4 regions of the Vibrio tritonius genome follow, and region 4 is predicted to be linked to each of the others. Evidence: predicted binding sites of a transcription regulator. Region 4 holds the regulator's gene; each other region holds the start of a gene.
The links. Region 4 encodes CRP, which controls carbon source genes, mostly activating them, when cyclic AMP is high. Its sites were predicted from a motif close to TGTGANNNNNNTCACA; they were not measured.
Positions count from the first base shown of each region.

Region 1: the regulator CRP is predicted to act here: its motif matches at 3,532-3,547, upstream of pyrG (glutamine hydrolyzing CTP synthase).
Region 2: the regulator CRP is predicted to act here: its motif matches at 1,315-1,330, upstream of recB (exodeoxyribonuclease V subunit beta).
Region 3: the regulator CRP is predicted to act here: its motif matches at 6,175-6,190, upstream of nagE (N-acetylglucosamine-specific PTS transporter subunit IIBC).

Region 1 covers NZ_AP014635.1:2,978,743-2,986,433, forward strand. The annotation lists gene JCM16456_RS13155 (multifunctional CCA addition/repair protein) at 1-257, shown strand, start outside; gene eno (phosphopyruvate hydratase) at 434-1,735, opposite strand; gene pyrG (glutamine hydrolyzing CTP synthase) at 1,810-3,447, opposite strand; gene mazG (nucleoside triphosphate pyrophosphohydrolase) at 3,660-4,457, opposite strand; gene relA (GTP diphosphokinase) at 4,544-6,766, opposite strand; gene rlmD (23S rRNA (uracil(1939)-C(5))-methyltransferase RlmD) at 6,838-7,691, opposite strand, start outside.
Region 2 covers NZ_AP014635.1:670,126-677,816, reverse strand. The annotation lists gene recB (exodeoxyribonuclease V subunit beta) at 1-1,217, opposite strand, end outside; gene recC (exodeoxyribonuclease V subunit gamma) at 1,511-4,960, opposite strand; gene JCM16456_RS03085 (LysR family transcriptional regulator) at 5,154-6,044, shown strand; gene JCM16456_RS03080 (YebG family protein) at 6,134-6,427, shown strand; gene dapD (2,3,4,5-tetrahydropyridine-2,6-dicarboxylate N-succinyltransferase) at 6,701-7,691, shown strand, end outside.
Region 3 covers NZ_AP014635.1:2,476,380-2,484,070, forward strand. The annotation lists gene JCM16456_RS10950 (FimV/HubP family polar landmark protein) at 1-2,315, opposite strand, end outside; gene glnS (glutamine--tRNA ligase) at 2,550-4,220, opposite strand; gene nagE (N-acetylglucosamine-specific PTS transporter subunit IIBC) at 4,465-6,039, opposite strand; gene nagA (N-acetylglucosamine-6-phosphate deacetylase) at 6,559-7,691, shown strand, end outside.
Region 4 covers NZ_AP014635.1:3,132,629-3,140,319, forward strand. The annotation lists gene kefG (glutathione-regulated potassium-efflux system ancillary protein KefG) at 1-153, opposite strand, end outside; gene JCM16456_RS13940 (ABC transporter ATP-binding protein) at 279-2,201, shown strand; gene JCM16456_RS13945 (TIGR02444 family protein) at 2,201-2,686, shown strand; gene JCM16456_RS13950 (hydrolase) at 2,732-3,709, shown strand; gene JCM16456_RS13955 (YheU family protein) at 3,779-3,988, shown strand; gene JCM16456_RS13960 (phosphoribulokinase) at 4,081-4,950, shown strand; gene crp (cAMP-activated global transcriptional regulator CRP) at 5,192-5,824, shown strand; gene JCM16456_RS13970 (DUF1338 domain-containing protein) at 5,926-6,714, opposite strand; gene astD (succinylglutamate-semialdehyde dehydrogenase) at 6,777-7,691, opposite strand, start outside.

The DNA.
Region 1 (7,691 bases), 150 kb from region 4:
ATGTCTGGCGACGCCCTGAACGACTGGAGCAAATACTCGTTTGCTGTGAAGCGGATCATCGTGGTCGACTCGATTTAGAGCACATTGAATACCCTCAACGCCACTACATGACACTGGCTTACCAAGCCGCTCTTGAGGTCAAGCCACAGCCAATCATTGCCGATGGCTTTGTGGGTAAAGATATTAGTGAAGAGCAGCATAGAAGGCGTATTGAAGTGGTGAAACTATTTAAGCAGAACTACCTCAACGCTGAATGATCACCCGCGACAAGTCAAGGGGCTAAATAACCGTTCCTAATTATGCTCCAGTTTTACTCATCAGGCGGATGCTGATAAGCATCCCCCTCTTTGCCAAAGATGGCAAAGAGGGGCCCATAAAAAAACGCCCCCAATGGGAGGCGTTTATTAATCATGTATCAGAGCAAACTTAAGAATTAAGCTTGGCCTTTGATTTCTTTACGACCGTTGAATGGTGCACGTTCGCCTAGAGCTTCTTCGATACGGATTAGTTGGTTGTATTTAGCAACACGGTCAGAACGGCTCATAGAACCAGTTTTGATTTGACCTGCAGCAGTACCAACAGCTAGGTCAGCGATAGTTGCATCTTCAGTTTCACCTGAACGGTGAGAGATAACTGCAGTGTAACCAGCGTCTTTAGCCATCTTGATAGCAGCTAGAGTTTCAGTTAGAGAACCGATTTGGTTGAATTTGATAAGGATAGAGTTAACGATACCTTTATCAATACCTTCTTTAAGAATCTTAGTGTTAGTTACGAATAGATCGTCACCAACAAGTTGGATTTTGTCGCCAAGAAGTTCAGTTTGGTGTTTGAAACCTTCCCAGTCAGATTCGTCTAGACCGTCTTCGATAGAAACGATTGGGTATTCGTTAGTTAGACCTTCTAGGTAGTGGTTAAATTCTTCAGAAGTGAAGATTTTGCCTTCGCCTTTAAGGTTGTAGTTTCCAGCTTCTTTGTCGTAGAACTCAGATGCAGCACAGTCCATAGCTAGAGTGATATCAGTACCTAGAGTGTAACCAGCAGCAGCTACAGCGTCTTTGATTGCAGCTAGAGCAGCAGCGTTTGATTCTAGGTTAGGAGCGAAACCACCTTCGTCACCAACAGCAGTGTTCATACCTTTAGCTTTAAGAACTTTAGCTAGGTTGTGGAACACTTCAGAACCCATGCGGATTGCTTCTTTGATAGATTTAGCGCCAACTGGTTGAATCATGAATTCTTGGATATCAACGTTGTTGTCTGCGTGCTCACCACCGTTAAGGATGTTCATCATTGGTAGAGGCATTGAGAATACGCCAGGAGTGCCGTTTAGTTCAGCGATGTGTTCGTATAGAGGCATACCTTTAGCTGCAGCAGCTGCTTTAGCGTTAGCTAGAGAAACAGCTAGAATAGCGTTAGCACCGAAGTTTGATTTGTTTTCAGTACCGTCAAGGTCGATCATGATTTGGTCGATTGCAGCTTGGTCTTTCGCGTCTTTACCTACTAGAGCTTCAGCGATTTGGCCGTTTACAGCAGATAGAGCTTTAAGAACACCTTTACCTAGGAAACGAGATTTGTCGCCGTCACGTAGCTCAAGAGCTTCGCGAGAACCAGTAGAAGCACCAGATGGTGCAGCAGCCATACCTACGAAACCGCCTTCTAGGTGTACTTCAGCTTCAACAGTTGGGTTACCGCGTGAGTCGATGATTTCACGACCTAGAACTTTAACGATCTTAGACATTAATGTTTCCTCTCATTGAATTTAAATGTCAAAACTAAAGAGGTACCCGATAACACGGATACCTCCGTATCCTTTTATTTCAATTCACCACGCTGAAATTGACCCGCTGCTTTCACAAAACCAGAGAACAGAGGGTGTCCGTCGCGAGGAGTTGACGTGAATTCTGGGTGGAACTGCGCTGCAACAAACCATGGGTGTGCAGGGTTCTCAATCACTTCAACCAACTTCTTGTCTGCAGACAGACCAGACACTTTCAAGCCCGCTTTTTCAAGCTGTGGACGTAATACATTGTTCACTTCGTAACGGTGACGGTGGCGCTCATGAATGGTTGGATTGCCATACAATTCACGAACTTTTGAGTTATCTTGAAGGTGACATAGCTGAGAACCAAGACGCATTGTACCGCCAAGGTCTGATTTTTCGCTACGTTCTTCAACGTTACCTTCTTCGTCTACCCATTCGGTAATCAATCCTACCACAGGGTATTTAGTCTCTTTGTTAAATTCTGTTGAATGAGCACCTTCCATGCCTACAACGTTACGTGCGTATTCAATTAGTGCGACTTGCATACCTAGACAGATGCCAAGGTATGGAATTTCGTTTTCACGTGCATATTGTGCAGCACGGATTTTACCCTCAATACCACGATCACCGAAACCACCGGGAACTAAGATTGCATCAAGACCTTCAAGTAATTCAACACCTTTGGTTTCGATATCTTGAGAATCGACGTACTTAATATTCACACTTAAGCGGTTTTTCAGACCAGCGTGTTTTAACGCTTCGTTTACTGATTTATAAGCGTCAGGCAATTCAACGTACTTACCTACCATACCGATGGTCACTTCACCAGTTGGGTTCGCTTCTTCATAAATCACTTGTTCCCATTCAGACAGATCCGCTTCTGGAGCATCAATACCAAAACGAGTACAAACAAGATCATCAAGACCTTGAGATTTGATCAGTTGAGGGATTTTGTAGATAGAATCTACGTCTTTCATCGAAATAACCGCTTTCTCTGCTACGTTACAGAACAACGCAATTTTCTTACGTTCATTCGCAGGAATAATACGGTCGCTACGACAGATTAATACGTCAGGCTGGATACCAACAGACAATAGCTCTTTCACAGAGTGCTGAGTTGGTTTGGTTTTCACTTCACCAGCGGCGGCTAGGTAAGGAACCAAAGTTAAGTGCATGAACATAGTGTGTTCACGACCCACTTCGATCGCTAGCTGACGAATTGCTTCGATAAATGGTTGAGATTCGATATCACCAACCGTGCCGCCGATTTCAACAAGTACAACGTCGTAACCTTCTGCACCTGCAATAACGCGGTCTTTGATTGAGTTAGTGATGTGTGGAACAACTTGGATAGTTGCGCCTAGGTAGTCACCACGACGCTCTTTACGTAGAACGTCTGCGTAAACACGACCCGCAGTGAAGTTGTTGCGCTTAGTCATCTTAGTACGAATAAAACGCTCATAGTGACCAAGGTCTAGGTCTGTCTCTGCGCCATCATCCGTAACGAACACTTCACCATGTTGAGTCGGGCTCATTGTGCCTGGGTCAACGTTGATGTATGGGTCGAGCTTCATGATAGTCACTTTAAGACCACGAGCTTCTAAAATCGCTGCTAATGATGCTGCTGCAATACCTTTACCTAGAGAGGATACAACCCCGCCAGTAACAAAAATATAATTTGTCGTCATGTTTAACCTGAAATTGGTTGAATGAGGGAAATGGATTTCATCTGGACGGGAAATAAATATACCAGAACCCATTAATCGCCACAACGTGAAATCTATCACACTCAGTTTTTTATTTTTTGCTTCAAATCAAACTGTATTAACGCAATAAAAATCACATCACACAGATTGAAGCAAATTTGTTCCAAAACAAATAATTACTCGCACGCGAACAATTACTTAGTTTCACTCGCTTTGACTTGCTCCCAAAATCCGTCCAACTCAGAGAGAGAACACGCCTGCAGAGTTTTGTTATTGGCTCTGACATGCTGCTCAACACCCTGGAAGCGTCGAACGAATTTTTGGTTCGCTTTGCCCAGTGCGATTTCAGGGTCCTTACCCAAATGTCGCACCAAATTGACCGTTGCAAATAAAAGGTCACCCAGTTCCTCTTCAACCCTTTGCTCATTGATATCCACTTGCACCGCTTCTTCAACGACTTCGTCAATTTCTTCTTTGACCTTATCGACTACCGGCCCTAATGTATCCCAATCAAATCCATACTGACTGCATTTTTTCTGGATTTTATTGGCACGCGATAGCGCTGGCAATGAGACAGGAACACTATCTAAAATACTCTCTTCAACCACACCTTGCTGCTGTTTTTCTGCTTGTTTTTGCGCGGCCCAATTGGCATTCAATTCTTCTTGAGTAGTAAAGTTTTCATCACCGAACACATGAGGGTGACGACGCACTAGCTTCTCATTTACGCCCGCCACAACCTCATCAAAATCAAACAACCCTTTCTCTTGAGCCAGTTGACTGTAAAAAATCACTTGGAACAGAAGATCACCAAGCTCTTCTTTGAGGTTGCCCCAATCTTGCTTATGAATGGCATCCACAACTTCATATGTTTCTTCTATCGTATGCGGAATGATAGTCGAAAAGGTCTGTTTTTTATCCCAAGGACAGCCATTTTCTGGATCACGTAGCTGTTGCATGATCTGTTTAAGTTGCTCGATAGGTTGAGTCATTACTGTCTCCAAAAAATAAACGAGGTTGTCACTGTGAGTTTCAACCTCGTTTCAATGCTATTGCGATGCGCCACACTGGCGACGCCTTATCCTAATCGTTTTACTTGAATCACATCTTTGGTCGCTTCAATACGCTTCATTACGCGATCTAAAACTTCAGCACTACTTAATTCAAGTTCAAAGTCCATCACCGTCATCTGACGTTTAAAATCACTGCGGCTTTTCATGCTGGTAACTTTTACTTTTTCATTTGCCAATAACGTCGTCACGTCTTTTAGCAAACCACTACGCTCCATTGCTTCCACACGCAATGTCAGCAAGTAAGATCCAACAAAACCACGTCCCCATACGGTATCAATAATACGCTCTGGTGCATGATGACGTAGCTCAGCAAGCTGTTCACAATCACTACGATGCACTGAAATCCCGCGCCCTTGTGTGATGTAACCACGAATTTCATCGCCTGGAATCGGCTGACAACAGCGTGCTAAATGGGTCATCAAGTTATCGACGCCTTCCACCACTACAGCATCTTTATTTGGGGTAGCCCCGTGAGCAGGTTTATGCTCTTCTTGCTGAAGTTTTTCTAAGGCTAACTTGTCTTCTTCTTCCGCAGTTGGCTTATTCACTAACGCATTGATGTGATTAACTATTTGATTAATTCGCAAATCACCACTGCCCACACCAACAAACAGTTCATCTGTGGTATTCACATTGAATCGCTTAAGTGCATACTGCTCCGCGTCTTTCAGAGTGGCACCAATTTTAGCCAATTCTGTTTCCAGTATTTCACGTCCAGCTTCTAGGTTTTTCTCTCGGCTTTGCTTGCGGAACCAAGCATTAATTTTCGCCCGAGCACGACCTGAATGAACAAAACCTAGTGCTGGGTTTAACCAATCGCGTGATGGGTTTGGCTCGCGTGAGGTAATAATCTCAACTTGATCCCCCATCTGTAACTTATGAGTGAATGGAACAATGCGCCCAGCCACTTTGGCACCAATACAACGATGCCCTACTTCGGAGTGAATGTGATAAGCAAAATCCAATGGGGTTGAACCCATTGGCAAATCGACAACATCGCCACGCGGCGTAAAGGCATAAACGCGATCATCAAACACCTGACTGCGCAATTCATCCAGCATTTCGCCAGAATCAGACATCTCTTCTTGCCAATCAAGCAGCTTACGTAGCCAAGTAATTTTCTCATCGTAACCACTACGACCTGCACTGGTTCCTTCTTTATACTTCCAGTGAGCAGCGACACCAAGTTCAGACTCTTCGTGCATCTGCTTGGTACGGATTTGAATCTCGATGGTTTTACCTTCAGGCCCCAAAATTACCGTATGAATCGATTGATAACCATTCGGTTTAGGGTTAGCAACGTAATCGTCAAACTCACTCGGTAAGTGCTTGTATTTCGTGTGAACGATACCAAGAGCAGCGTAACAGTCTTGCAGTTTTTCAGCGATAATACGCACGGCTCGCACATCGAATAACTCATCAAATGCCAAGCTTTTCTTCTGCATTTTGCGCCAGATACTGTAAATGTGCTTCGGACGCCCACTCACCTCTGCTTTGATGTTGGAGGTTTTCATTTCTTGACGTAAATCGTCAACAAAATCTTTAATGTACTGTTCACGAACAATACGCCGTTCAGATAACTGCTTGGCGATCTGTTTGTAAGTATCGGGGTGCTGGTAACGGAAAGCGTAATCTTCGATTTCCCATTTGAGCTGACCAATGCCCAAACGATTCGCCAATGGCGCATAGATATTGGCACACTCTTTCGCTGCCGCTCGACGCACTTCATCTGGCTGATTTTTCACTTCACGCAAGTTACAGATACGTTCGGCCAACTTAATGACCACGCAGCGAAAATCGTCCACCATCGCCAATAGCATGCGACGTACGTTGTCAACTTGAGCAGACGCTTCAGTACCATGCAGAGTAACGTTCAACTGCCCAATCGCGGCCATTTCTTCAACACCACGAATCAGCTTAACAATCTCTTTGCCGTAAACTTCTTCAAGCTCTTCAAAATCTAGGATACCACTGGTGGCTATCGGCAATAGCAACGCGGATACGAGGGTCGCTTTATCCATTGAGAGAGTGATCAATATTTCGATCATTTCTCGACCACGCCACAGCAACATAGCCGCTTGAGAGTTTCCTTCAAGCAACTCTTCACACTGACGGTACACTTCCGTCAGTTTCGCTGCCACCTTGGGCTCTTGTTGCAAGCTAGCAATCCACGTTGCCAACTCAAACTGTTGATCTGGATTTAAGTGTGCGCTCCGTACCGCAACCATCGATATCGTCCTAAAGTCTGTTTACTGTTCAGCTGATGAGACACAGCCAATAAATATGAAGTTCATTGTTGCTAACGTTTTTTTACAAATAACGCCATCGATTCTAAATGGCTTGTGTGAGGGAACATATCTAGCATCCCCAAACGAGCTAATTCGTAACCTTGATTAAGCAAACTCTGGCTGTCACGAGCAAGCGTAGCAGGATTACACGATACATACACGACTTTGCTTGCAGAAAATGCGCCAAGTTGCTCGATAATACCTGCAGCACCAGCACGAGCAGGATCGAGTAAAATCTTATCGAATTTCTGCTCTGCCCACGCTTGAGTCGTCATATCTTCTTCTAAGTTAGCTTGGTAAAAAGAAACGTTTTTCAATTGGTTAATTTGGGCGTTATCGCTCGCTTTCAAGACCATATCATCAATCCCTTCAACGCCAACGACTTCATGAGCTAACTTAGCAAGCGGTAAACTGAAGTTGCCCAACCCACAAAAAAGGTCTAAAACTCGATCACTCGACTCAACATCTAACCAAGCAATCGCTTGCTCCACCATTTTCCGATTCACACTTTGATTCACTTGAATAAAGTTGGTCGGCAAAAATGGTACCGTTACACCGTTTTCATCATAATAAGGGTCGTCTCCCCACACCTTAACTAATTGATTAGTTTCAGGCATAAGATATAAAGTTAACGAGTTATCTTGTGCATAAGCTACTAATGCTGCGCGGTCTTTTTCAGCTAATGGTGCAAGATGACGCAGCACAATAACTGCCGTATTCGAACCACGAACCAATTCGAGATGACCTAACGTTTCTGGCTGTTGAAAGTCACTCAATAGCGTTTTAAGCGGGGCTAAATGATGATTCAATTTCGCATCTAACACAGGGCAATCCGTAACATTAACGATATTTTTACTTGCACGTT
Region 2 (7,691 bases), 970 kb from region 4:
GCCAAGTAAATACGGCTAAAAATACTGTATTGCAATGGGTCGGTATCTTGGAATTCATCGATCATCGCTACCGGATAAAGCTGGCGAATCCGCTCTGCCAAAATGTCATCGTCATCGTTTTCCAACGCGGCAGAAAGCTGAGTAAGCAGGTCATCAAACGAGAGCCACTGCTTGGTCTGTTTCGCTTTGGCCAGCATCTGACGGCATTCGCTAATCGCATGGGCAAGCAGTGGCGCTTCAAGATTGACTGGCTGAGCTAAAAACTGCTCAATGGCGCCAAACACCGGGTGCTCAGGTGCGGTTCCTTTTGGTGTCTTTTCAATTAAAATCGCTTGAGAAAAACGTTCTAATTTATCGGGAACATCGTAACCGGTGGTCTCAGAACTCGCCCACAGGCTCACCGCAGCAATCCATTCAGGTAGGGATTTTTTGGTGTAGCTGCGCTTATTCACATCTGAGTTGGCAATACACCCCTCGATATCCGATTCATGTTCGCGCCACAGGGCTTTCAATTCATCGATACGCTGTAAATTTTGCTGATGCAACTGTGCCAAATCACCACTCATAGGTAGAGTCGTTAAGGTCAGTGGTGCTCCAGTCAAATACCCACTGATACGCGCTAACAAATCGGCAGGGGAACCCCACATACGACGAATTTCGGCGGCTAAAGGCAACGGTAAAGGATAAAACTGACGACGCCAATAATCGGCCACCACCTGAGCTTTCAAATGACTCTCATCGGTTACAAATTCGTTATTAAACCGACTGCCCGATTCAAACGCGTTTTGCGTGAGCATCCGCTGACAAAAACCATGGATGGTATACACCGCCGCCTCATCCATCTGACGTTCCGCTTCGGTTAGCAGTTGTACCGCCAGTGGATGGTCATCGTATTCCACCAGCAAGGGCTTAATCACAGGGTCGTCGCTGACCCCGCGAGCAAACGCCATTTTGGCGGCATGAATACGCGCACGAATACGATCGCGTAACTCTGCCGTTGCCGCTTCGGTAAAGGTCACAACCAAGATTTGATCAACCGTTAATGGTATGGCATGACGGGTGTCAGCCGTGCCATGCCCCAAAATCAAACGCAGATACAAACCAGCGATGGTAAAGGTTTTACCTGTCCCCGCAGACGCTTCAATCAGCCGTGCGCCATGCAATGGAAAAGTCATCGTATCCAAAGCGATAGGTTCGATGTGCGACGTTACCGACATGATGTATTACCTTTCAAATTCTTAAGCCAAAGCATATGTGATCCAAGCTGCAATATTGGTATTTAGTACCATAAAACAGCAAGTTGCCCTATTTTTGTGAGAGATCGTTCACAGCGCACCATCGCGGTGCTCGATAGAATTCAATCCATCTTAGCGCTGATGGTGGTCACCACCTTCAGACGGATACCGAATTACAGGTCCCTCTGACCCGTGGCCGTACAGCAAACACCCTACACAACACAACGATTTTCTGACGGCCACAAATTCCTGCTTCATTCCCAAACTCAACGCCATCATTGTTCCATACCATCTTGCATCGCCAAGCGCGGCGTCTGTAACACCAACGCACTGTTGGTACGAACTTGCTGTGCTAGTTCATCATTCCACTGTGGCCAAATACGTTGAATGTACGGATTATTGCCTTCCCCCGTGGTCATATACCCATCGTTAAACGTATCGGCCATTTTCTTCAATGACTTCTCTTCATCATCAACCCAATTACCCCGTGAGAATCCAGCTTCAACACAGGCCAGTGCAGTACGAGGGAAATAGGCTAATGGCTCGGTGAGCCCTTGATAGAACAGACGCACCAGCTCATTGAGCATTGCGATTGCCTCTTCTTTCGACGCCATCGGTGGCAATATTTGATGCACTACGCCCTCTTTACGATCGTAACCAATCACATGCGTCGATTTACTGTACCCTGCTAAACTCATGCACAGATGATCAATCCAAGCCGCTAAAATATCTTGCGCCCGAATTGATCCGCTGCGGTAACGCAGTAACCCTGATTGATAGACCTGAGTTAGCCATCCGGTGAGTCGAATCGGTTTACCTTCACCAAGGAAGTTAAGTTGAGCATTCACCTCAATGTCCTCAAGTGGCTGCGCGGTTAAAAAGCGAATCCGCTGCGCCAATTCTTGGGTTTGAACTCGGTTGGTTTCCAATTCCAACGTACCAAATGCTCCCACAGGCAGTTTGCCCTGCGCACGCTGCTGTTTCGCGAAATGGTCTATTGCCTCTTGTTGCTCCACTTCACTTTGACAACTGAGCAGTAAGTCCAAAAGCTCATCACGTAATTGGTAACTTTCCAGTCCGCCGAGAGCAAATGGCTCATCGTCTTCCATCACCGCTTGTGGCATTTCAAATTGCACTTTGAGGCGACGATTAAAGAAGTACTGCACTGGCAAACGCCAAAAACGTTGCAACTCGACCAGATCCAGTTCCAGAGGAAAGGTGGCATCCAACAAATAATCATCCAGCGGGAGATTAAACTGACCCGCAGCACTGCCTTGACGCAGCGCCGCTGGCACCCATTCACGCGCATAACTGCCATCACGCAAGAAGCTATCTGGGCTAAACGGTACCATGGCATGATGCTGTACTAAATGGTCAACCAAGCGCTCACCCGATTGGTCACTATCTAGGGCTTCATCGCCGAATAACGCATAATTCTGTTGGCAATACTCGAGTAACTCGCTGACTAAAACAGAAGGAACCCGTTCAGTGTTGTCCTGTATTGAACGCCCAACAAAGCTGATATACAGCGTTTTTTGTGCTGATAACATGGCTTCCAAAAACAGGTAACGGTCGTCATCGCGCCGTGAACGATCGCCCGGTCGAGTACGATTATTCATTAAATCAAACCCTTCCGGCGGCATAGTACGTGGATAAACACCATCGTTCATTCCCAGCAAGCAGACGACATTAAATGGAATCGAGCGCATTGGCATCAAGGTACAGAAGTTCACTTGCCCAGCTAAGAAACGCTGACTAACTCGCGTTCCCGACAGCTTGTTATTGAGGTACTGGCTGATGATGATCGGGGCAATATCCTGCTCGTAACGCGCATCAACTAATTGCTCTTTCAATTGCGTTAAGGTGTCACGAATCGATTGCAGCGCTAGCTCACCTTCCAGATCCACAGCAAAGAAATCGACGAGCAATGTGTAAAGCACTTCACGCCACGCATCAACCGATTGAGTTTGACTCAACAGACGGCGATATCGACTCACTGTTTCAATAAAGTGAGCTAACTTACCGGCTAATTCTGCACTCATGCCCTGCACTTCGTTATAAGGAGCCAGAGCTAACGCTTCGTTCTCATAAAGGTCGACACTTGGCGGCATTGCATAGCCAAGTAACATACGAGCAATACCAAACTCCCACGTGTTTTGTTGGGTTTTCGGCAGATCAAATTCTGTAGCGGTCGTCTCATTCAGCCCCCAACGAATGCCCGACTCTTCTATCCATAATTTAGCAGTGGCAAATTCCTCTTCATCGAGGTCAAAACGCGCCATCATCGCTGGGGTTTCTAACAGTTCGAGTAACTCAGAAGCCAGACAACGCGATTGAGGAAGATTCACCAACTGCAGAAATGCCGTCAGCATGGGGCTTTCTTGATCGGCAGTACGGTCAGAAATCGAATACGGAATAAAGCGATCACCCGGTGCATTACCAAACACCGCTTGAATGTAAGGGCTGTAAGCATTGATGTCCGACACCATCACAATAATATCGCGCGGCTTTAAGTCGGGATGACGATCAAACATCGCCAGCAATTGATCATGTAACACTTCCACTTCCCGCATCGGGCTATGGCACGCATGGAAGGTAACCGAATGGTCATCACGGTCGATTTGTGGCTTGTGGTCGCTACTTTCCAACAGTTGTTCGTTTTGATGCTCTTCGAGATTGAGAATATCCGCCTGCAGTTGATGTAGCAGATTATCGCGGTCGACATCGATAAACAGTTGGTGCTCTTCATTATCGCTTTGGGCTAACAGATAAAGATTATCGCGCCCCAGTTTGCCCATTGAGGCCAATAAGCTGTTGCCTACTGCACCCGCCGTATGCAGCTCATCAGTAGCATAATCGTCGATTGAGCCTTTAAGTGGCGACACTTCCCCAGCCACTTCAATCGATTGCGCTTTTAAGATCAGCTTTTTGCGACGCTGGCTTTCCATCCGTGCGAGAGTTTTCTTATCACGAATGTCCCCCCAATAGTGCTGACAGGGATTAGTAAACATTAAATGGACATCAATGTGTTCACCCAAGGCTTTTAACGCTTCCATATAGCGAGGCGGCAATGAGGAAATACCAAAAATAAACAGCCGGTTAGGCAAGATCGATACATCCACTTGACCATTGGCTAAGGCGGAAATAAAACTGTCGTAGAGATTGGCACGATGATAATGAGACTGCCCTAAGTCTAAGGTGTACTGATAAAGATCACGCCATAAAATCGACTGCCAAGGCTGCTCCCCTTCCAGTTCAGCGACTTCTTCGCCCGCTTCCCACGTTGCAATCCAATCTGGGCGATACACCAAATAACCATCGAAAATATCGGCGATTTTCTCCGCCAACTGGTAGCACTTAGATTGATCATCATCTTGCTCTAGATAACGGCGCAGCGGCGCGAACTCGTCACGGGGCAGTAGCGCGGGTAACCGCTCCATCAATTTCCACGTCATTGCTTCTTTGTTAAACGCACTGCGTTTGGGTACATCGGGCAAAATGCGGGTAAACATTTCCCAGATAAAGGTCGCAGGCAGTGGAAAATCAATATTAGCGGCCACCCCAAGCTCAGCAGCCAACGCCATTTTTAGCCACTGAGACATACCCGGACTTTGTACCAAGATTTGCTCAGCATCAAATGGATTCGCAAGGGGGTCATTTTTAATCAAATAGACCAGCAGAATTTTAAGAGAATCGACTTTATTGGAATGATAAACGGTAAACACGATGCGCTCTGTATCTCTGACGTTAACTGATTTGAGAGTAACATATCCCCTAGTAACCTATGAGCAAATTCCTGTATTTGCTACGCAAAGGGTTAGCAAACACTCAATTTGCTGCTTAGTTAGCACCCTCGGTTGCACTTATGGGCCTTTTCGAGAATCATATCTTTCTCCTTTGAACATGATGACCAGTTAAATGAGCAGCCATATCACTCTCAAGCAGCTTCGGGTTTTTACGATAATTACCCAACTAAAAACCATTACTGCCGCAGCAGACAAACTCTATCTGTCCAAAGCAGCCGTCAGCATGACCTTGTCGGAGCTAGAAAAGCAGTTAGGTCATGCCTTGTTCGATCGAGTGAATAACCGTTTAATTCTCAATCAAGAGGGGCAAAAACTGCTGCCTTTTGCCGATGAACTGCTCCATCGCTTAGATGACCTTGACCATGTGTTTAATGACCAACAAACCCTATCAGGCCAACTGCACATTGGTGCCAGTGACACCATAGGTAACCAAGTGGTGCCTTACTTACTCAGTCAATTTCGTCAGCAGTATCAGCACTATGATCAGAGCTTATTTATCTCAAACTCGGCATTAATCTGTCAAAAACTGGTCGACTACGAGTTGGATATTGGCTTGATTGAAGGGAAAACCATCCATCCACAACTGATGTCGCAGCAATTTAGCCAAGATGAGATGTGTGTGATCTGTTCTCCTGCCCACCCCTTAGCTCAACAAGAAAAAGTCGCCATGACCGACTTTGAACAGAGCGAATGGATTTTGCGTGAAGCAGGTTCTGGGTCGCGGGAGTTCTTCCTGCGCACTGTCGCACCGCGCATCGAACAGTGGCATGAAGCTTTTGAGCTTAATACCACCGAGGCTATTATCAACTGCGTGTCGGCGAATCTTGGTTTTGCCTGTCTCTCCAAACTAGCGGCTCATTCCGCCGTAGCAGATGGACGAGTCAAGATTCTTAACGTACCGTTGGATATGAAGCGCCGTTTTTGGATTTTGGTCCATAAAGAAAAATACCAAAGCCCGCTACTCAAACATTTTATGGAATTTTGTCATCACTGGGATAAGTAGCTCTCATTTTGATATACTGCACTAGACTTTACACTTAATATACTGTATATAAATACAGTAATTTATGAGCAACCAACAGAGGAATAACCATGGCTGTCATCGTTAAGTACGTGGTGGAACGCAACGGAGAAGAGAAAATGACTTTTACCTCTAAGGCCGAAGCTGACGCTTATGACAAAATGCTGGATATGGCAGATGAACTGTTCGAATTACTTGGTAAAAGCGAACTCATTGAGCAAGAAGAGAAACAAGAAGAACTCGCAATGTTCCTTGCTCAACACAAGGATGATGTTCTTTGTGCTCTAGGTGCAAAACGCAAACCTGCACCGAAGAAACCTAAAGCAGTCAAAGAAGAAGATTCTTCTGTCGATGACGCAGCTTAATCTCACTCGAAATTTTTGCGAAGAACCGTTGCTCTGCAACGGTTTTTTTATACTTTCCGCTTAAAGACATATATCGCTAAAAAGACAAAGGGTATCTTTCTACAGACTTCTTACCGTTTTACCCTTTCTTCCGCTGCAAAGTCTCTTTAAGATGAATCTCAACTCAACAAGACACGCTATGGCTCGGCTCAACCATGATCCTTGATGTGGCTAGAAATACGCTACCTCAAGTGGGTGTCTGGATATAACGAATTAACTATATGGAGAATTTTTATGGCTCATTTTGCAATCGGCTTCGGCACTGCCACCAAAAATCGTGATGGAAAAATCATTGAAGCGTTTTTCCCAACCCCAATCATCAACCCAAGTGACAAGCTAGTTGCAGAACTTACTGCAGCAACAGATTACGCAGAAGGTAATCAAGCAGTAGAAATCTCAGCTGAACAAGCTGCAGCTATCGCAACCATCTTTGCAGCCAATGACCAAGCAGAAGCTGCATCATTTGCAGAAAAAGCTGCAACTGCAACTCAACCATTGGTTTTGGTGGTTCTAGCATCTGACGAAAAACCAACCAGTGTTGCTGAAGGCTTCCTAAAACTGCAACTTATCTCTCACCGTCTTGCTCTGCCTCACGGCATCGTACTTGATGGTATCTTTGGTCTATTGCACAACATCGCATGGACTAATGAAGGTCCAATCGATCTACCAGAATTGGCAGACCGCCAAATCGAAGCTCGCCTAGCAGGTCGTACTCTGACTGTCGATTGTGTCGACAAATTCCCTAAAATGGTGGATTACGTGGTACCAACTGGCGTTCGTATCGCTGATACATCTCGCGTACGCCTTGGCGCACACGTGGGTGAAGGTACTACTGTTATGCATGAAGGTTTCATCAACTTCAACGCAGGTACCACTGGCGTAAGCATGGTTGAAGGTCGTATCTCTGCTGGCGTTCTTGTGGGTAATGGTTCAGATATCGGCGGCGGCGCTTCTATCATGGGTACACTATCAGGCGGCGGTAAAGTGGTTATTTCCATCGGTGAAAGCTCACTGCTTGGCGCAAACGCAGGTCTAGGCTTCCCACTAGGTGACCGTTGTACAGTTGAGTCTGGCCTCTACGTGACTGCAGGCACAAAAGTGCGCATGCTAGACAAAGAAGGCAACGAAGTAGAAATCGTAAAAGCACGTGACCTAGCAGGTGTTTCTGATCTACTATTCCGCCGTAATTCACAAACTGGTCAAGTTGAGTGCTTAGCGAATAAAT
Region 3 (7,691 bases), 660 kb from region 4:
TCGTTGGCCACCGGCTCTGGTGTACTAGAATCCGTCCCTTCAATTTCAGGATTGAAATCAAACTCATCATCTGAACGAGCCTGTTCTGAATCCGCGGCAAAATCAAACTCACCTAGCAGTGGATCTTGCTCGGGAACGTTACTAATCAAATCATCAATAAAGTGTTCGCTATCAAAAGGCTCTTCTGGATCTTCTGATTCTTCTAATTGTTCCGGCTCTTCTTGTTCTGCCGTCGATTGTTCAATCTCAAGCAATTCATCAAACAGATCTACGCCATCGGTATCCTCACCCGCTTCCGGAGACTCTTTCTCCATCGCCAAGAGATCAGGATCTTCGGCCAAATTCAAATCATTACTAGAAGACTCTTCATCAATAAACTCATCTAAAAGCTCAATACTGTCATCGGATAGATCGAAATCCTCTTCCGCATCATCTTCATTTAGAAGCTCATCAAGTGTCTCGCCGGTCTCGAGCTTGGCGAGAAGATCATCATCCTCTTCAGCATGCTGTAGATCTTCCGGCTCTTGTAATAGCTCATCAAGCAGTGCGACACTATCATCTTCTACGATTGGCGCATCTGAGCCACCAGCTTCTTCATCAAGTAACTGATTTAGTAACTCCTCTTCCTCAGATGTTGCCAATTCAGCACTTAATTCACTTTCATCAAGAGCTTCTTTTTCTAACGTCTCAAGATCTGCTTGTGATTCTATGTTGTCGAATAACGAATCTAATTCATCGTCAGACGCTAAGCTGTCACTTAAGTCGAGATCGTTATCATCATCTAATGCAACTTCGCCTAAATCCAATTCATTGGTAGTAGCTGCATCATCGTCGTCAAGGAAAGAGCTAAAGTCGACCTCTTCATCACTTGGGTCACTCTCTCCGCTTGCTAGTAATTCATCAAGCAGAGATTGATCCAATGAGTCGGAGTCTAAATCTTCTCCCTCATCCGTATCACCAGCTAACAGGTCTTCAATGTCATCTTGAGATATTGCTGAATTATCATCGTCATCGGATAGGTCGAAAATATCTGAACCAGCCTCATCAGCTTCTTCATCCAGCGTACGCTGCATTTCATCCAAACCAATTGCAGGTTCATCTTCTAGAACAGAATTCGACAAGTCATCATCAAGGTCGCCATCATCACCAATTCCGGCAAAGAGGTCTTCCCCGTCTTCATCCCCTAAATCAAAGTCAATGTCATCAGTACTCAGCTCAGAGAGCAGGTCTTCCTCTTCGTTCTCATCCGTTACTGAATCATCAAAGAGCGCTTCTTCTCCAAGATCATCTGAATCACCGAACAAATCTTCATCCAACTTGAGATCATCATCATCCATATCCATTGGTTCATCACCAAGGGTAATTGGCTCATCAGTGACGGGAGCTGGCTGCTCAAGTATTTCTGTTTCTTCTTCTTTTTTACCTGCACGACGATTCAGCAGCATCACAATCAGTAACGCAATAAGTACGCCAGGGATAAGTGCCAAACCGGCCACCAGCCAAGTATTGGATAACAAACGATCCATTGACGACGGTGCTAAACGAGCCGCTTCTTCTCGCTTCAGTTTTTCCTCTGCTAGCAGTTTTTCAACTTCGCTACGAATACGGTTTTCATCACCTAACTGCTGTTTTAGATCGGTCACTTCTGTTTGAACATCGCTGAGCATTAGGCGTAAACGATGGTTCTTTTCTTCCAGAGCCAACAATTCACTTTGAGAGCTTGTGAGTTCTTTTTGTAAAATGGCCGCTTCTTTATTCGCAGTATTTTCAACTTGAGTTTGAGTTGACGCAGCTTTTGTCGTGGTATCAACTGCACTTTTTGGTGTTTGTGTTACTGGCGTTGACGGCGCAGTCGTTGGTGCCGGAGTCCTCGTCTCATTTGCTAAGCGAGCTTGATGCGCTTGCATTACACGCACCGCTTCTTGAGTCGTTGCTCTTTGGACTTGAGCTAATGATGGAATCCGTAAAGTACTCCCCGGTATCAGGGTGTGGATATTCTGATTTTCAAACGCTTGAGGATTAAGACGATAAATCGCTAGGAGCGTCTGTTGAACAGACACTCGAGTTGAAGGTCGTAACTCTGTCGCAATTGACCATAAAGTATCTCTGGCCGTCGTTGGACCAAAAAATCGAGCTGGCTGATTTTCAGCAGCGACAGCTTGCGTATTACGCACGACTTCACTGTTATATTGAGGGGCTGATTGAACTTGGCCTGACGGCCCGAGAAGACGAATCCCCTCCGCACTCACAACAGAAGTCTGAGTCACGGCTGCTACTGCAACGGGCAATAGCAAACGCTTAAAAAATTGACGCATATAAGGCTCAGCTATGTGCTTGGATAAATTAAAATGAGATCTGTTAAATATATCGGAATCATGGGACAAAACTACAGAAAGAAACGCAAAAAATGTGTGTAGCTACTAATAATCGCATAAATCTCACACTAATTTGTTTCAAACGTCCACCTGACCTACAACAGCGTATGTAATCTTGAAACAAAAATAAAGCCAGCATTAACGCTGGCTTTAACATTTTCTTACTGCAACAGGTTACGCTGCATCAATTTTGGCCCAAGTATCACGCAGACCAACTGTGCGGTTGAAGACCAAAGCATCGGCTTTAGAATCTTTGTTATCTGCGCAGAAGTAACCAATTCGTTCAAACTGATAACCAAACTCAGGTTTTGCTTCCGCAAGGCTTGGTTCGACAAAACCTTGAACTTTAACCAATGATTCAGGGTTAATCGTATCAGCAAAGTTCGCCGCTGCAGCAGGGTTAGGTACAGTAAACAAACGTTCGTAAAGACGAATTTCAGCAGGAAGTGCTTTAGCAACAGATACCCAATGAATAACACCTTTCACTTTACGACCATCCGCAGGGTTAGCACCTAGTGTGTCGGCATCGTACGTACAGTAAATAGTGGTGATATTACCTTGCTCATCTTTCTCGATGCGCTCAGCTTTGATCACGTATGCACCACGTAGACGCACTTCTTTGCCTAAAACCAAACGTTTGTATTTTTTGTTTGCTTCTTCGCGGAAGTCGTCACGCTCAATCCAAACCTCACGAGTGAATGGCACTTCGCGATCGCCCATTTCAGGCTTATTTGGATGGTTATGGATGTTTAGCATCTCAACTTTATCGGCATCGTAGTTTTCAATAACGATTTTAACTGGATCTAGCACAGCCATTGCGCGTGGAGCACGTTCATTTAGGTCATCACGAATACAAGATTCCAGTGAGCCGTACTCAATCATGTTGTCTTGTTTAGTAACACCAATACGCTTACAGAACTCTCGCATAGACTCTGGAGTAAAACCTCGACGACGTAGGCCAGAAATCGTTGGCATACGAGGATCATCCCAGCCGTTAACCAATTTTTCAGTCACCAACTGGTTAAGCTTACGCTTAGACATCACTGTGTATTCTAGGTTTAGACGACTGAATTCGTACTGACGGGGATGACAATCAATCGAGATATTGTCTAAAACCCAATCGTAAAGACGACGGTTATCTTGGAACTCTAGTGTACACAAAGAGTGAGTAATGCCTTCCAACGCATCTGAAATACAGTGAGTAAAATCGTACATTGGGTAAATGCACCATTTATCACCGGTTTGATGATGGTCAGCAAAACGAACGCGGTAAAGAACTGGATCACGTAAAACGATAAAAGAAGAAGCCATATCGATTTTTGCACGCAAACATGCCGTACCTTCAGCAAAACCACCTGTACGCATTTTTTCAAACAACGCGAGGTTTTCTTCTACGCTACGGTCGCGGTATGGACTGTGTTTACCTGGTTCAGTTAATGAACCACGGTACTCACGAATCTGCTCAGGACTTAGCTCTTCAACATACGCTAAGCCTTTGTTAATCAATTCAACTGCATATTCGTATAGCTTATCAAAGTAATCAGAAGAGTAATGAGGCTCTCCAGACCATTCAAAGCCTAACCATTTTACATCTTGTTTAATCGACTCAACGTATTCGAGATCTTCTTTTTCTGGGTTAGTGTCATCAAAACGAAGGTTACACTGTCCCTGATAGTCCTGAGCAATACCAAAGTTCAAACAGATAGATTTAGCGTGCCCAATATGCAGATAACCATTTGGTTCTGGTGGGAAACGAGTATGCACGCTATTGTGTTTACCATCCGCTAAATCTTTGTCGATGATTTGGCGAATGAAGTTCGATGGACGAGCCTCAGCTTCACTCATCTATAGCACCTCTAGTTTATTTAGTATTGTCAGTATGAAAAATTTCTTCGTGCGGTTTAGCCAATTTAACTGGCTTTCTACTCACATCAAAGATTATTGCAGCTAATGATCCACAATTATGAAGTATTGCACAATAAAAAGTGCGGCTTTCTTATGATTATTTATCGTTACTGGTCGAATATCCTACATCCCAGCGACAAAAAGCCCTCCAAAAGGAGGGCTGAATAGTATGCTTGATTGCTCGTTATGGCAATGTCACATTAGATAAGTCTTCATTTGGATCAATAGATTTCATCTCACCAGCCACAATTTCAGCTAGTGGGCCAAGCACCACTTGAAGATTGTTATTACCTAATTTCACCACGCCCATCGCACCTAACGATTTCAATGTTTGTTCATCAATAACGCTCATGTCGTTCACGGTCAAACGCAAGCGTGTAATACACGCATCGATATTTGCTAGGTTTTCATGGCCGCCAAGTGCTTTAAGATACTGTTTTGCTAAACCATCTTTGGACTGTTTAGCAACCGAAGCTGATGACTCCGATGCAGTATCATCTTCACGGCCTGGCGTTTTCAACTTAAATACTTTGATAGCAAACGAGAACGTAACAAAGTAGATGAAGAAGAATACAATACCGATAACCAATAAAGTGACAGGCTTAGTCGCTAGACCCCAGTTAAGTACAAAGTCAATTAAACCGGCTGAGAAACCAAATCCATCTAACGTGCCAAACATATTGGCGACCACGAGAGAAAGACCAGTAAACACAGCATGCAATGCATAGAGCGCTGGAGCTAAGAAAACAAATAGAAACTCTAGCGGCTCTGTAATACCCGTTAGGAACGCACAGAAAGCCACAGAAAATAACACACCACCCACTTGGCTGCGTTTCTCTGCTGGCGCTGCTAGATACATTGCCAATGCCGCACCAGGCAGACCAAACATCATTACAGGGAAGAAACCATTCATGAATTTACCAGCACTTAAATCACCGCCAAAGAAGCGGTTTAAGTCACCGGTTTTCACGGTTTCGGTCACTTGATTCACCACAGCGGTCACTTCTGGCGTCACGACATTATTAAATTGGAAAGTATGTTCCTGACCAGCCACTAGCGATTTCGCCAACGTTGGGTCTACACACAACTTAGTCAATGCTGGTAGCGCCTGCCCCATTGAATGAGCACCAGAAACCAACACTTCCTGACAGCTGCCCATACCAAACCAGAAATAAGAGTTCAGTACATGGTGTAATCCCACCGGAATCAAGGCTCGGTTTAACAAGCCGTATGCAAACTCACCAATAGAACCAGAGTTAGCGATACCATGCGCCAAACTGTCTAGACCCGACTGAATGCTAGGCCAAATTTGTCCCAAAATTGCACCCGCGATAACAGAAAACACCCCTGCCACGATAGGCACTAAACGTTTACCAGAGAAAAAGGCTAACCATTCAGGCAGGCGAGTATTATGAAAAGCGTTATAAGAGTGACCAGCAATGATACCGGCAAAAATACCACCAAAGAACGACATATTGATCGTGCTATCAATGGTTTTAGTCGTGGCTGTCAATACAAAATACGCAACGGCACCAGCAATGCCAGCGGCACCAGCACCATCAACAGACAAACCAACAGCAATCCCCAAACCAAATAATAGAGGAAGATTTTCAAAAATAGCCCCACCAGCAGCTGCCATAAATGGGATATCTAACAGATCTCCCTGTCCTAATCGCAGCAATAAGGCGGCAACGGGTAAAGTGGCGATCGGCAGCATTAACGCCTTACCCAACTTTTGTGCATAACCTAAAACGTTCACGTGTTGTTCTCCAGTTTGATTTCCGTATCGTAAGTTCTTTATGTGTAATGTATTGTGACTTTTTTTAGTCATTCAATTTAGTTATCGCCAGTGTATTCAGTTACGCTAACTAGGCAAACAATCAGCCCCACTTCTTGTGACATCAATCACCAAAATATGCTGAACTTGTGTTACAAATAGTGACATACCCGAAACTTATTTTACATTATGAAATATGATAGTTTCGCGCTATGATAGGAGAGGTATTTTGTTGGTAAATCACCCGATTTTAGGTGATAAAAACATCAAAAGAATGCGTTTTTATAACATCTTTTTGGTTAGATGTTTCCTGCTTGATAACATTAGGTTATAACGTTAGCTAGATGATGAGGGCGAGAAAATAAGTTTCTCTTCGACTCTCGACATCTCACAACCAAAAAGCTGTGTTTTACACTGAGTGGTATGCGTCGAGCTGATCGGATAAATCAGCCCCTTGCGACATGTCTCAGCGAGAATTATGAGATATTTAAGGATTTGAAGATGAAGTACGCGTTGGTTAACGGCATTATTTATACTGGCTATGATAGATTAACCCAACATGCAGTGGTGATTAATAATGACAGCATTACTCAAATATGCGCTCAACAAGACTTGCCAGCAGATATTGACCAGATTGACGTCAAAGGAGCAATTGTTGCTCCCGGTTTTATCGACTTGCAACTGAATGGTTGTGGCGGAGTGATGTTTAATGATGATATTTCAACTCATGCTCTGGATGTCATGCATAATGCCAACCTGAAATCCGGCTGTACCAGCTTCTTGCCGACCTTTATCACTTCATCCGACGCCGATATGCTCAAAGCCATAGAGGAAACTCGTCAATATATGGCTGAACATCCAAACCAAGTGTTAGGTTTGCATCTAGAAGGCCCTTATCTCAACCCCGAGAAGAAAGGCATTCACAATATCGATTACGTGCGTACTTCTGACCAAACAATGATCGACACAATCTGCGCCAACCACGATGTGATTGCCAAAGTGACCATGGCACCGGAGGTCAATGACCATAAGCACATTAAACAACTTGCTGAAACAGGCATCGTAGTCTCACTTGGACACACCAACTGTACCTACCAACAAGCCAGAGCTGGTTTTGCCTCAGGAATGACGTTTGCAACGCATCTTTTTAATGCGATGTCCTCGATTGCGGGTCGTGAGCCGGGTGCTGTTGGTGCTGTTTATGACTCTCCTGATATCTACACAGGCATTATCGCAGATGGTTTCCATGTCGATTATGCAAACATCCGAATTGCGAAGAAAATCAAACAAGATAAGCTTATATTAGTGACCGATGCCACAGCTCCCGCAGGCGCTGAAATGGATTACTTTATTTTTGTAGGTAAGAAAGTATATTACCGAGATGGTAAGTGTGTTGATGAACATGGCACACTTGGTGGTTCAGCGCTCACCATGATTCAAGCGGTGAAAAATGCAGTTGAACACGTAGGGATCGCTTTAGATGAAGCTTTGCGGATGGCAACACTCTATCCCGCCAGAGCGATGAAACTTGATCATAAACTGGGCAAACTCGCACCAGACACCATCGCTAACCTCGCGATTTTCGATCAAGACTTTCAGGTTCAAGCGACAATAGTTAACGGTAAGTATGAGCA
Region 4 (7,691 bases):
ATACGTAGCGTAAAGATCCACCACGGTAACATGCTCTAACTCGCGTACTTTTTTAAGCAAAATACGGTTAGCGATCGATTGTTCTGGATCGGGGTGAGCGTACAACACAAGCACTTTCGGAAGTCTACTTCCTTGAGGAAACGGCGTGGTCATCCTTGAATTCATCTCCGCTATGTTATTCATTTGTTAATAGAATCATAACGCAAAATGCATAATGATCGACATTTATCCTTATAACCCCTACTATTCCTCGCGCAAACCTGAGGAAAACAAAGTTTATGATTATCTTCTCTGACATTCAGTTACTCCGTGGCGGTAAACCTCTACTTGATGGGGCATCAGCAACGATTCATCCAGGCGATAAAGTAGGTCTGGTCGGTAAAAACGGTTGTGGTAAATCAACCCTGTTCGCTTTGCTAAAAGATGAACTTTCTATCGATGCTGGTTCAATGAACTTCCCATCTAACTGGGAACTTGCTTGGGTAGCACAAGAAACTCCAGCACTAGAACGCACCGCACTGGATTATGTGATTGATGGCGATCGAGAGTATCGTGAACTAGAACGTCAACTCCTGCAGGCTGAAGCTGACGACAACGGCACACTCGTGGCAGAACTACACGGAAAAATCGAGACAGTTGGTGGTTACAGTATTCAAGCGCGCGCTGCAGAACTACTTAATGGCCTTGGGTTTAGCCAAGAACAGATGCAATGGAATCTCACCCAATTTTCTGGTGGTTGGCGAATGCGTCTCAACTTGGCACAAGCGCTACTGTGTCGCTCAGATTTACTGCTTCTCGATGAACCGACCAACCACTTAGACCTCGATGCGGTGATGTGGCTGGAGCGATGGTTACAAACTTATTCAGGTACTTTGGTCATTATTTCCCACGACCGTGACTTTCTTGATCCTATCGTCGGGCGCATTATCCATATCGAAAACGAAAAGATGAATGAGTACACCGGTAACTATTCCTCTTTTGAGGGACAGCGCGCACAAAAAATGATGCAACAACAAGCCTCATTTGAAAAACAACAAAAACAGATGGCGCACATGCAAAGCTACATCGATCGCTTCCGGTACAAAGCCTCAAAAGCGCGCCAAGCACAGAGCCGGATTAAGGCATTAGAAAAACTAGAGAAAGTATTACCGGCTCAGTTTGATAACCCATTTAACTTTGAATTTCGAGTCCCCGATGCCTTACCTAATCCAATTCTGATGATGGATCAAGTCAGTGCCGGTTATGGTGATCATCTCATTCTCGATAAAATTCGCCTTAACCTAGTTCCTGGCAGCCGAATCGGTTTGCTCGGGCGTAACGGCGCGGGTAAATCAACGCTAATCAAACTTCTTTCTGGTGATTTAAAACCGCAAGGTGGTGACCTAACCTATTCACAAGGTGTGAAAATCGGCTACTTTGCCCAGCATCAGTTGGAAACCCTTCATCCGGAAGAGACGCCACTACAGCACATGATGCAAATCGCGCCAGACCAAACAGAGCAACAACTGCGTGATTACCTAGGTAGTTTTGGTTTCCAAGGTGATAAAGCACTCGACCCTGTAGGGCCTTTCTCGGGCGGTGAAAAAGCGCGTCTCGTGTTGGCTTTATTGGTATGGCAAAAACCAAACCTATTGCTGCTTGATGAACCAACCAACCACCTTGATCTCGACATGCGTCAAGCGCTGACTTTAGCACTACAAAGTTACGAAGGCGCGATGGTGATCGTCAGCCATGATCGTTACTTACTGCGCGCGACCACCGATGATCTTTACCTAGTCCATGATCACCAAGTGGCGCCATTTGATGGTGATTTATTAGATTACTACAAGTGGTTAACCGATCATCAAAGAGCCCTACGTAAAGAAGTCGCCACACAAAGTAATCCTAATAAAGACAACACAAACAGTGCTGCTGCGAAGAAAGAACAAAAGCGTCGTGAAGCCGAATTTCGTAAGTTAACCGCTCCAATTCGCAAAAAACTGACCCAACTAGAAACCAAATTAGATAAGCTTAATGCAGTGATCTCTGATGTGGAAAATCAGTTGGCCGAATCCAGCCTGTATGAAGCGCAAAATAAAGCTAAACTTACTGAATTACTCGCCCTTCAAGCCACCAGCAAATCTCAACTTGAAGAAGTAGAAATGGATTGGATGGCAGAACAGGAAACGCTCGAAGCAATGGAACAGGAATTTAATAGTTAATGACCCAAGAGCATGCACACACTTCACTCACATTGGAAAGATTGTGGCAATTCAGTCTGCAATATTACAGTGTGCGAGAAGTAAAAGAGGCATGCTTAAGTCTGCAAAATCAGTTCCACGGTAATGTGAATCTGCTCTTACTGCTTAAATGGTTAGATGAAGAGAAACTGAGTTTTCAGACCGAGCAATGGCCAATCGTCTCCGATTGTCTTGGTCGGTCTGAAGCGCTATTACATCAATACCGAGAATTACGTCGCAAGCTCAAAGGTCATGTCACCGATACCTTATATCGTGAAGCCTTGCAATTTGAGCTGCATCTGGAAAAGCAGCAACAATCCGACTTGGTAGACTGCATTACCACTCAGTTGACGCTCACATCAACTCAGCAACCCGAACTTTGCCAACGATATTGTCGCCAATTAGGCGCCGACAAACTCACGGCTGTTTTTGCTAAACCCGCGCAACCGCAACAGAAAAAACCTTAGCGGTCGTGTAACCTGATGACCGACAGAGCCAATAATGGAATGCCAATGTCTGCCTTTTTGCCACCTTTGGGACTAGCTAACCCACATATCCAAACCTTACTACCACGACTATTTCGTCGTCGTCCTCTGTTTGAACCCATTTGGCAAACACTAGAGACACCTGATAATGATTTTCTCGATTTAGCCTGGAGTGACCCCCCTGAACAAGTGGGTCACAACAACAAACCCATTTTTGTGCTGTTTCACGGTTTAGAAGGCAGTTTCTATAGCCCTTATGCAAATGGGCTGATGCATGCATTTGCTCAGCAAGGTTGGAACTCGGTACTGATGCATTTTAGAGGTTGTAGTGGCCGACCTAATCGCCTTGCTCGCGCCTATCATTCAGGAGAGACGTCAGATGCGCGCTTAGTACTTGAGCATATTCGTCAGACATACCCCAATCGTACGGTTATTGCGGCTGGAGTTTCTCTCGGTGGTAATATGCTGGTTAACTACTTATCCGACTATGCCGATGACCCGATAGTACAAGCTGCAACTGTTATTTCAGCGCCGTTAGATTTGGCTTCTTGCTCAGACCGTATCGAAGTCGGATTTTCTAAGGTGTATCGTAATTACTTGATGAACTCGTTAAAACGAAATGCGCTACTGAAAATCTCGCTCTTGAACGAGCAATTGGGTATTAAGGCCGAACAGATAACAAACCTGCATCGCTTACGTGATTTTGATGATCTAATTACTGCTCCGCTCCATGGTTTTGCCAATGCACAAGATTACTATCAGCGTTGCTCTGGCTTATCCAAATTAACCCATATTTCGATACCGACACTGCTACTACAAGCCAAAGACGATCCATTTATGACCGATAAAGTGGTCCCTACATTTCCTCTTCCCGAGTATGTGCACTATCGCTTACTTGAACATGGTGGTCACGTGGGGTTCGTAAATGGCTCTTTGCTTAAACCACAATGCTGGCTTGAACAAACCCTGCCAAAGCACTACCAATATTTACTCAGTAACGACTAAAAAGTCGGTATTTTTACAACCCATTAATTAACGCAAGAGTGGTAAAAACCATTCATGTTAGAGGTTTTTATGAACATCCCTTGGCAACAAATTGCCCCAGAAACGTTAGATAACTTGATTCGTGAATTCGTTCTTCGCGAAGGGACCGACTACGGTACACACGAAATCTCGTTGGACACAAAAGTCGAACAAGTTAAAAAACAGCTGCAAGCAGGCGAAGCAGTGATTGTCTACTCAGAACTACATGAAACGGTAGACATACAATTACGCCATGCATAATTGCCAGATGAGAGCAGAACAAACCATGCTATAGTGAATCCACTTAGATTTGGAATTCCCTTAATTAAGGACAACAAGAGACAGGGTTAGTCATGTCAGCGAAACATCCTATTATTGCCGTTACAGGTTCTTCTGGTGCTGGAACAACGACGACATCTGAAGCGTTCCGCAAAATGTTTAACATGATGTCAGTAAGGCCAGCTTGGGTTGAAGGTGACAGTTTTCACCGATTTACCCGTCCAGAAATGGACGTAGAAATTCGCAAAGCGCGCGAACAAGGTCGTCATATCAGTTATTTTGGCCCACAAGCCAATGACTTTCCCACGTTAGAAGAGTTCTTTCGTCAATACGGGAAAGATGGCACAGGCCAAATTCGCCGCTATCTGCATACATTTGACGAGGCTGTACCATACAACCAAATGCCTGGGACATTTACCCCTTGGCAAGATTTGCCAGAAAATACCGATGTATTATTTTACGAAGGTTTACATGGTGGCGTGGTTGATGGCGATGTTAACGTATCACAACATGTCGATTTTTTAATTGGCATGGTACCAATCGTAAACTTAGAGTGGATTCAAAAATACGTTCGAGACACCCGTGACAGAGGGCATTCTCGTGAAGCGGTAATGGATTCTATCGTTCGCTCGATGGACGACTACCTTAATTACATTACCCCGCAGTTTTCTCGAACTCACATTAACTTCCAACGTGTTCCCACGGTGGATACGTCAAACCCATTAAATGCGAAAGGGATTCCAAGTTTAGACGAAAGTTTTGTCGTAATACGCCTTCGTGGCATAAAAAACGTCGATTTCCCTTATCTACTCGCTATGATAGATGGATCATTCATGTCGCGGCATAATACCATTGTGGTTCCTGGTGGAAAAATGGGGTTTGCGATGGAATTGATTGTCCGCCCAATCCTGCAACAACTGATAGAAAGCGGTAAAATTGGCTAATTCATCACATGTAATTTTCGCTTACTTTTCATACCGTGATCATAAGCACGTTTTTGCGCAATAAATCGGCCAAACGACACGATTAAAGTCAAGAAATTAGTAATGAAAAAGGATACTATTCTTTAACGGAAACAAGATAACTTGCAGTGAATCCAAACTCTTCTTATTCTAGTAGGCCTGAATAAGGCTTCGCTAAAATATGGATAGCGGCAAGCGTACCCTGCAGAGGAAGTGAGATATTATGGTTCTAGGTAAACCTCAAACAGACCCAACATTAGAGTGGTTTCTTTCACACTGTCATATTCACAAATACCCATCAAAAAGCACTTTGATTCATGCGGGTGAGAAGGCAGAAACGCTGTATTACATCGTAAAAGGTTCTGTTGCGGTATTGATTAAAGATGAAGAAGGCAAGGAGATGATCCTTTCCTATCTAAATCAGGGTGATTTTATCGGTGAACTTGGTCTTTTCGAAGAAGGTCAAGAACGTAGCGCCTGGGTTCGAGCAAAATCTCCATGTGAAGTAGCTGAGATTTCATTTAAGAAATTCCGTCAGCTAATTCAAGTTAACCCAGACATTCTAATGCGTCTTTCTGGTCAAATGGCACGTCGCCTACAAGTGACTAGCCAAAAAGTGGGCGATTTAGCCTTCCTTGACGTAACTGGTCGTATTGCTCAGACTCTTTTGAATCTAGCAAAACAACCTGATGCAATGACTCACCCAGACGGTATGCAAATTAAAATTACCCGTCAGGAGATTGGTCAAATCGTTGGTTGTTCACGCGAAACGGTTGGTCGTATTCTTAAGATGCTTGAAGAACAAAACCTTATTTCTGCACACGGCAAAACTATCGTCGTGTACGGCACCCGTTAATTCGTACTAACAAGCAACGAATGAGAAAAACCACCTAATCAGGTGGTTTTTTATTTTTTGAACAGCCAAAGCCTAATACCCGTAGTGGTAATGATGAACGATTACTGGCGATGGGTACTTTCAAAAATCTTATCCGCCGACGCCTCAACAAACCCTTGATAGAGTGTCCCGTCAGCCATGGGATAGCGCTTGGCAAACTCGTAGAATCCGCCCGGCACCATTGCCGTAACATCATCAAAACTCACTTCGACCTTATCCGCCAACGTAGAAGACTGCTCAAGCATAACGTCTGGAGACCCTTTTACTTCCCCTCCAGCCTCATTGATTGCAAAGCCATGACTGCGTAAATGCGCATTCACCTGCTTAACCTCGTCAAACGCACTAAGTTGATTGACACTTACGGTAAAATGATTCGCTCCATACCCATGTGCAGCTAACCATCCTGCGTATTCACTCTCTGCTGCCAAGATTTGATAATCGGTATAACTTAATGACCATGGCCTTCCTTGCCACAAAAAGTCGGGATTAGTAACCTTGGTAACACTATCAAGTAATGGATAAATCAACTTTTGGGCCGGAATACTCAGTTCATCCACCAACAACTCACTAATAAATACCTTAGGTAAGGTTGGATCTGGGTGTTGCAAATGACGCGCATAAAGCTTTTTGGCAGCAAAACGATATTCGCCACCGACTTGGTAGCCTTCAGCTAAAAAGGGCTTCATTAGTACATCTAACCCGAGTTGCGGGCTACGAAAGGTGCGTAGCGCGATGTGATCATTAATTAAAGGTTCGTTTTCTTGCAGCAATTGGTGAACTTTGTCCGCAGATGGACACAAACGGGTAATATAGTCTTGCCATAGATTATCAAACAGTTGGACAGCTCTCATAGCGTCTCCTTATCTGTAAAATAGCGACCCTCTTGCCCTAAGTTCGCCGCCAAATAGAATGATCACAACTCCACACCAGGGCTGAGCTGGGCCGGTAATTGGGTACAATCCCCTTCCATTGATGCCATCGGGTAAGCACAATAGTCCGCCGCATAATAAGCACTTGGACGTAAGTTGCCGGATGCTCCAGGACCACCAAATGGGGCATCACTGCTTGCCCCCGTGAGTTGACGGTTACGGTTTACAATGCCCGCTCGAATATGGTCGATAAAATACTGCCACTCATCCTCTTGCATCGAGATAAGACCGGCGGAAAGGCCAAAACGGGTATTGTTCGCGCCCGCAACCGCCTGTTCCAAACCTTGATAGCGAATCACTTGCAGTAGCGGTCCAAAATATTCTTCATCCGGTAATTCCTCAATTGCAGACACATCGATGATTCCCGGCGTAACAAACGCAGCATGGGTATTCTTGGCTTCGAGTAAAATCTCACCACCCAGTGATTCAAGCCGTTGCTGCGCGTTAACAATATGTTGTGCAGCCTGTACAGATATCATCGTTCCCATAAAAGGTGCTGGCTGGGCAAAAGGCTGATCAATACGCAGTTTCTTGGTCGCCGACACTAAGCGAACTAATAATTGATCACCTTTTTCTCCTACTGGGACAAATAATCTACGCGCGCAGGTACAGCGTTGCCCGGCACTAATGAAGGCTGATTGAATAATGGTATAAATCGCAGCGTCTAACTCGCCAAACTCGGTAGAGACCACCAGCGGGTTATTCCCCCCCATCTCCAGCGCTAACATTTTCCCTGGTTGACCAGCAAATTGGCGGTGAAGCAACTGCCCTATTGCAGCACTCCCAGTGAACAGCAAACCATCAATGCCTTTGGATTGCGCTAATGCCACTCCAGTCTCTTTAGCGCCTTGCACCAAGTTCAACACACCAGCGGGCAACCCAGCTTTTTGCCATAAGCG